2 linked regions of the Neorhizobium galegae bv. orientalis str. HAMBI 540 genome follow. The main gene of each other region encodes a partner of the protein of the gene in region 2 in a complex. Links are inferred from orthologs where the notes say so. Each region holds a gene or a part of one and is shown on either strand. Other genes may lie near its edges.

The links.
Region 1: the proteins of ccmB (region 2) and ccmE are in contact, whole or in part, in a solved structure (PDB 8CE8), measured with the Escherichia coli proteins. The link is inferred for Neorhizobium galegae bv. orientalis str. HAMBI 540 from one-to-one orthologs.

The regions. Positions count from the first base shown.
Region 1 is NZ_HG938353.1:858,895-862,187, forward strand. What follows is about bases 105-3,083. They hold ccmE (cytochrome c maturation protein CcmE), read left to right. Parts: upstream 105-1,333; coding sequence 1,334-1,834; downstream 1,835-3,083. Other genes in these bases: ccmI (c-type cytochrome biogenesis protein CcmI), read left to right, coding at 201-1,337; RG540_RS04425 (heme lyase CcmF/NrfE family subunit), read left to right, coding at 1,831-3,083. Also shown: RG540_RS04410 (membrane protein), read left to right, coding at 1-53; more of RG540_RS04425, read left to right, coding at 3,084-3,293. UniProt on the Escherichia coli protein: Heme chaperone required for the biogenesis of c-type cytochromes. Transiently binds heme delivered by CcmC and transfers the heme to apo-cytochromes in a process facilitated by CcmF and CcmH.
Region 2 is NZ_HG938353.1:3,787,820-3,791,064, reverse strand. What follows is about bases 197-3,127. They hold ccmB (heme exporter protein CcmB), read right to left. Parts: upstream 2,027-3,127; coding sequence 1,367-2,026; downstream 197-1,366. Other genes in these bases: ccmA (heme ABC exporter ATP-binding protein CcmA), read right to left, coding at 2,256-2,900; RG540_RS18445 (heme ABC transporter permease), read right to left, coding at 519-1,277; ccmD (heme exporter protein CcmD), read right to left, coding at 343-513; RG540_RS18455 (DsbE family thiol:disulfide interchange protein), read right to left, coding at 197-346. In the rest of the region: more of RG540_RS18455, read right to left, coding at 1-196; aconitate hydratase AcnA, read left to right, coding at 3,171-3,245. UniProt on the Escherichia coli protein: Required for the export of heme to the periplasm for the biogenesis of c-type cytochromes.

The sequences.
Region 1 (3,293 bases), 2.9 Mb from region 2 along the record:
CGCGGGGCGCTGCCTGCCGCAATTCGAACGGCACGTGGACGCCGCTCACCTGATTTCCTCTGCCGCTGTTTGACATGGGTCATGGCCGCTGGATCGGATTAGGTCCATATGAGGCTTGAACTTGCGGCCAAACGCCTCAAATTCGCGTCAACGCCGGCTGCGCTGTTGGAAAGCACGGGCCGTTGCAGTAATGGGCCACTATGGTTTTATGGATCATCCTCGCAGCTCTGACGGCGGCCGTTGCGGCAATCCTCATCCTGCCCTTCGCCCGAGCCACCAAAACAGCATCCGCTGACCGTGCCGGAGAGGTCGCCGTCTATCGTGACCAGCTGGCCGAACTGGACCGGGACCGAGCCCAGGGCCTGATCGAGCCGCAAGAGGCCGAATACGCCCGCGCGGAGATCGGCCGCCGGCTGCTGGCTGCGGCCGGTGCCGGGGAAGCCGACGGGATTGCCGCTCCGAAGACACGCAAACATGGGCTCGCCACTGCCATCGTAACGCTGGTTCCGCCCGTCGTCGGGCTCTGTCTTTACCTGGCGCTCGGTAATCCCGGGCTGCCGGATCAGCCGCTCGAAGCGCGGCTTGCCAATCCCGGCAACAATGTCGCGCTGCTGGTCGCCAAGGCCGAGCGGCATCTCGCCGAAAACCCCGATGACGGTTCCGGCTGGGACCTGCTCGCGCCGATCTATTTGCGCTCCATGCGGCTCGGTGATGCTGAAATGGCCTATCGCAACGCGATCCGCATCCTTGGGGCCAGTCCGGTCAGGCTCGCGGGGCTTGGCGAAACGCTGGTCGCATCGAATGACGGGATCGTCACCGAGGACGCGCGTTCCGTCTTCGAGCAGGCGGTGAAGCTCGATCCGGACAATCCGCGTTCCCGCTTCTATGTCGGCCTCGGCTTAGAGCAGGCGGGCAGGGCGGCAGAAGCAAGGGCGCAGTTCGAGACGATTGCAAAAGCCTCGCCCGCCGACGCGCCGTGGATGCAGCTCGTCAACCAGCATATCGCCAAGAACGGCGGCACCATCGTGCCGGGACGGGACACGGCGCAGGTTCCGGGAAATCCGAGCCAGGCGGATGTGGCGGCAGCCGAAACCATGTCGCAGGGCGATCGGCAGGCGATGATCCGCGGCATGGTCGACAGCCTTGCGGAACGGCTGAAGCAGGATCCCAATAATCTCGAGGGCTGGGTGAGGCTGGTGCGCTCCTATTCCGTGCTCGGAGATAAACCCAAGGCAGAAGCGGCGTTGAAGAGCGGCCTCAAGCAGTTCCCGTCATCAGGAGAATTGGTGGCGCTGGCCAACGAGATGGGGCTTGCCGTCGAAGGAGTGGCCCAATGACCCGCAAACAGAAGCGGCTGGCGGTGATCGCAGGCGGCATGAGCTTCATCCTCGTCGCGGTGCTGCTCGTCATGTTCGCCTTCAGCCAGTCGGTCGCTTATTTCTTCATGCCGGCCGACCTTGCCAAGGCGGACGTCAAGCCCGGTACGCGCATCAGGCTTGGCGGGCTGGTGGCCGAAGGCTCGGTGAAGCGCGGCCAGGGCTCGACCGTGAGCTTTACCGTGACGGACGGCACCGGCAATGTGCCGGTCACCTATACGGGCATCCTGCCGGACCTGTTTCGCGAGGGCCAGGGCGTGGTGACCGAAGGCGCGTTCGATGCGGCATCGCATGGTTTTGTGGCCGACAGCGTGCTTGCCAAGCATGACGAAAACTACATGCCAAAGGAAGTCGCCGACCGGCTGAAGGCGCAGGGCGTCTGGAACGAAGGCCAGGGGAAACAGGGCCAAGCCAATCAGGGAAAACCCGGCAGTGCCAAGGGAGCGGTCACGCAATGATCATCGAGATCGGCCATTACGCGCTTGTGCTGGCACTTGCGACCTCCCTCATCGTCTCCGTCCTGCCGGTGATCGGCGCAAGGCGCGGCGACGTGGCGATGATGGCGCTGGCGCCGACCGGCGCGCTGGTGCTGTTCGCGCTTGTCGCCTTTTCCTTCGGCGTTCTGACCTGGGCTTATGTGGTCTCGGACTTCTCGGTGATGAACGTCTGGGAGAATTCCCATTCGCTGATGCCGCTGATCTATAAATTCTCCGGCGTCTGGGGCAATCACGAAGGTTCGATGCTGCTCTGGCTGCTGATCCTCGTTTTCTTCAGCGCGCTGGTGGCGGTGTTCGGGCGGAATCTGCCCGATACGCTGCGGGCCAATGTTCTTGCCGTTCAGGCCTGGATCTCGACCGCCTTCCTGTTCTTCATCCTTTTGACTTCCAATCCGTTCCTTCGCCTCAACCCGGCGCCGGCCGAGGGGCAGGACCTCAATCCGGTGCTGCAGGATCTCGGCCTGGCGGTTCATCCGCCGCTTCTCTACCTCGGTTATGTCGGCTTTTCGGTCTGCTTCTCGTTCGCCGTCGCGGCGCTCATGGAAGGCCGCATCGATGCCGCCTGGGCCCGCTGGGTGCGGCCGTGGACGCTCGCCGCCTGGACCTTCCTGACCGCCGGCATCGCCATGGGTTCCTACTGGGCCTATTACGAGCTCGGCTGGGGCGGCTGGTGGTTCTGGGATCCGGTCGAAAACGCCTCCTTCATGCCCTGGCTCGCCGGCACGGCGCTCCTCCATTCGGCGCTGGTCATGGAAAAGCGTGAGGCCCTGAAGATCTGGACCGTGCTGCTGGCGATCATGACCTTTTCGCTGTCGCTGCTCGGAACCTTCCTAGTGCGCTCGGGCGTGCTGACCTCGGTGCATTCGTTTGCGACCGATCCGACCCGCGGCATCTTCATCCTCTGCATTCTCGGCATCTTCATCGGCGGCGCCTTCGCTCTGTTTGCCTGGCGGGCGCCGATGCTGAAGGCGGGCGGCATTTTTGCGCCGATCTCGCGCGAGGGCGCGCTGGTGCTCAACAACCTGATCCTGACGGTGGCCACCGCGACGGTGCTGACCGGCACGCTCTATCCGCTGATCCTCGAAACGCTGACCGGCGAAAAGATCTCGGTCGGCGCACCGTTTTTCAACATGACCTTCGGCCTGCTGATGTTGCCGCTGCTGGTCGCCGTGCCGTTCGGGCCGGTGCTTGCCTGGAAGCGCGGCGATCTCCTGGGCGCCCTGCAGCGGCTCTATGCCTTCGCCGGCCTGGCGCTGGCTGCAGGCCTTGCCTTCTTCTACATCCAGAACGGTGGGCCGGTTCTGGCGATCTTCGGCCTGGTGCTCGGCTTCTGGGGCATGATCGGTGCGTTCGCCGATCTCTGGTATCGCGCCAATTTTTCGAAGGTCGGGCTGTCTGTTGGGCTGAAGCGCCTGGCCGG
Region 2 (3,245 bases):
TGAGCCGGCCGTCGTTCGCCAGTTCCTTCAGGATCGGGTGTTCCTGGCGGCAGGGGACGCACCAGGAGGCGAAGACATTGACCAGGGTCAGCTTGCCGACGATCGCTGCGGTCGTCAGCGCTGCGGTGTTCGAGCCTTCAAGCGGCGGCAGCGCCAGCGACGGCGCCTTTTTGCCGATCAGGGCCGAGGGGATGGCTGAGACGTCGCGGCCGTTGACGTCCTGATCGTAGAGCATCTTGCCGGCGACGCCGGCAAAACCGAGGAAAATCACCAGCGGGATCAGCGGCAGCGCATAACGCGCCAGGCTTTTGCGCGGGGCTGGCTGGTTTCCGGTCTCGACGCTCATGCCGCGTCACCTGTCGGCTGGGCGGAGCGGCGGCGGATGCCGGAAGCCTCGAGTTCGGCCAGCTCTTTTTGACGCGCGCGCCCGTCCAGCCAGGTCCAGGCGATCAGACAGAGGATGACGACGGCCGCTACGGCATAGGACATGGCGATGTAGAACGTGTGGGTCATGATCTCTAAGCTTCCCGGCCAGCCAAACGTGCGGCCATGCGGCGCTGGGCTGCGACGCGGCGGCGCCAAATCTCGTTGCGCATCGCCATCACATGCAGGGTGAAGAACAGCAGGGTGAAGGCGATCGCCATGATCAGCAGCGGCCAGAGGAATTCCTGGTCGATGGTCGGGCCGCCCATGCGGATGACGCTGGCCGGCTGGTGCAGCGTATTCCACCAGTCGACCGAGAATTTTATGATCGGGATGTTGACGAAACCGACGAGGATCAGCACGGCGGAGACGCGGGCCGCCCGCGACGGATCGTCCATGGCGCGGTTGAGCGCAATCAGGCCGAGATACATCAGGAATAGCACGAAGACCGAGGTCAGCCGGGCATCCCAGACCCACCACGTGCCCCACATCGGCTTGCCCCAAAGCGAGCCGGTGGCGAGCGCGATTAGCGTGAAGGCGGCGCCTAGCGGAGCTGCCGCCTTGTGCGACACGTCGGCGAGAGGATGGCGCCAGACCAGCGTGCCGATCGCCGAAACGGCCATGACCGTGTAGCACATCATTGATAGCCAGGCGGAGGGCACATGCACGTACATGATACGCACCGTCGCGCCCTGCTGGTAATCGCCTTCCGTCGTGAAGCTCAGATAGAGCCCGATCGCGAAGACGATCACGGTCGCCGCCGCCATCCACGGCAGAATACGGGCCGCCAGCGCCAGAAATCGCGTCGGGTTGGCCAGGTCGCTGAACTTGCTGATGGCGAGGCTTTCGGTCATGGGCACTTTCTAATATGCGCGCGGAAAAATCAGCTTGATCCTGGTCAATTCGCTGGTCGTCGATCCGACCCCGTTTAATCCGATTCTAGTCAATCGCCGGCATTGCGCAACGCCAGTGCCGCGCCGAGCGGACCGAGCACGGCAAAAAACATCGTGATCGCCACCAATATCAAGAAAGGCGGCATAAACGGGGCAGGGTCCTCGACAGCCGCATAGGAGGCGCTGACCCCGAAGATCAGCACGGGGATCGCGAGCGGCAGGACAAGGATCGAGACGAGCAGCCCCCCACGCGGCAGGGCGACCGCGACGGCCGCGCCCACCGCACCGATGAAGGTCAGCGCCGGCGTGCCGACCAGCAGCGTCAGCATGGTGGCGCCGATCGCCACCTCGTCCATGTTCATGAACAGGCCGAGCAGTGGCGATGCGATCACCAGTGGCAGGCCGTTGCCGAGCCAATGGGCCAGGCATTTGACCAGCACGGTCAGCACCAGCGGATGTTCCTGCATCAGCAGAAGGTCCAGCGATCCGTCTTCGCGCTCGGTCTGGAACAGGCGGTCGAGGCCGAGCAGGGCCGACAGCAGCGCGCCGATCCAGACGATCGCCGGGCCGATGCGGGACAACAGATTGAGGTCCGGGCCGACGCCGAAAGGGATGACGGCGACGACCGTCATGAAGAAGAGGACCCCGATCAGCGCGCCTCCGCCGGCGCGGACCGAAAGTTTCAGGTCGCGGAGGAGGAGGGCGGTCATAGTGGGAGGCCTTGCGTTTGGGGCTTACCCCCCTCTGCCCTGCCGGGCATCTCCCCCTCAAGGGGGGAGATCGGATGGAGCTGCCGCTTTGCCCCAAAGTCGAGTTTCAGTCTACGGGCGCCAATTCCAAAACGTCCAACATTTGGCGAAGGTCCGACGTCTTGCCGATCTCCCTCCTTGAGGGGGAGATGCCCGGCAGGGCAGAGGGGGGTAATGCGGGGCAGGACGATCACCATCTCTCCTCCGTCACGCCCGCGAACCCCGCCATCCGCAATTCCCTTGCATTCTCCAACCCCAGCGGCTGGTGAGTCGCGGCCAATAAAATACCGCCGGCCGCAAGATGCGCCTTGATCAACTCGGTAAACACGGCCTCCGCGCTCACATCGAGGGCGGCGGTGGGTTCGTCCAATATCCAGACCGGGCGGTAAGCGACCAGCAGCTTGGCAAACGCCATGCGGCGCTGCTGGCCGGCGGAGAGATATCCGAAGGGCAGATGGATGATCCCCCCGAGACCCACGGACTCTGCGGCCTCGCCCGGGGAGATACCCTTGCCGTCCTCCGCATCGCCGAGGAAATCCTTCCAGAAGCCCAGATTTTCAAAGACCGTCAACTCCGCCTTCATCGCATTGCGGTGGCCGAGATAGTGGCAGGCCTCGGCGGCGCGCATGCCTGATTCGGAACTCTCGGAGATCCAGCTCACGCGGCCGGTTTCAGCGTGCAGCAATCCGGCCACGACGCGCAGCAGCGTCGATTTCCCCGATCCGTTGCGGCCAGTCAGGACGAGGCTTTCACCGGCTCCGAGGTCAAAGGAGATATCCGTGAAAATCAGGTCTTCGCCGCGTCTTGCGCTCAGGTTTTCGGCCAAAAGCCGCATGCTGGAGACCTTCATTAAGATTTTAATCATCGCATTCCGAAAATTTATTCGGAATGGGCGCCAAGCGTCTGGAACCCTTCTTAGAAATTATCTATAAGCACTGCAACCACGCCAGCGGCCGGCGTGATTTCAATCTTCCGCCGAACCTGAAGATCCCAAAAGTCTTCTCGTGCGGACAGCGGAAATGGTCGCACCCGCATCCTGATGTGCATGAAGTGCATAGGCGTCCGCACGCGCGTGTTGGCTCTTTAATCAGCGGGGTTATTTTCCGTGGCTAAGTCTCTCGACAGTTTCAATTGTCGCTCCATCCTTACCGTAGGCGGTAAGGATTACGTTTACTACAGC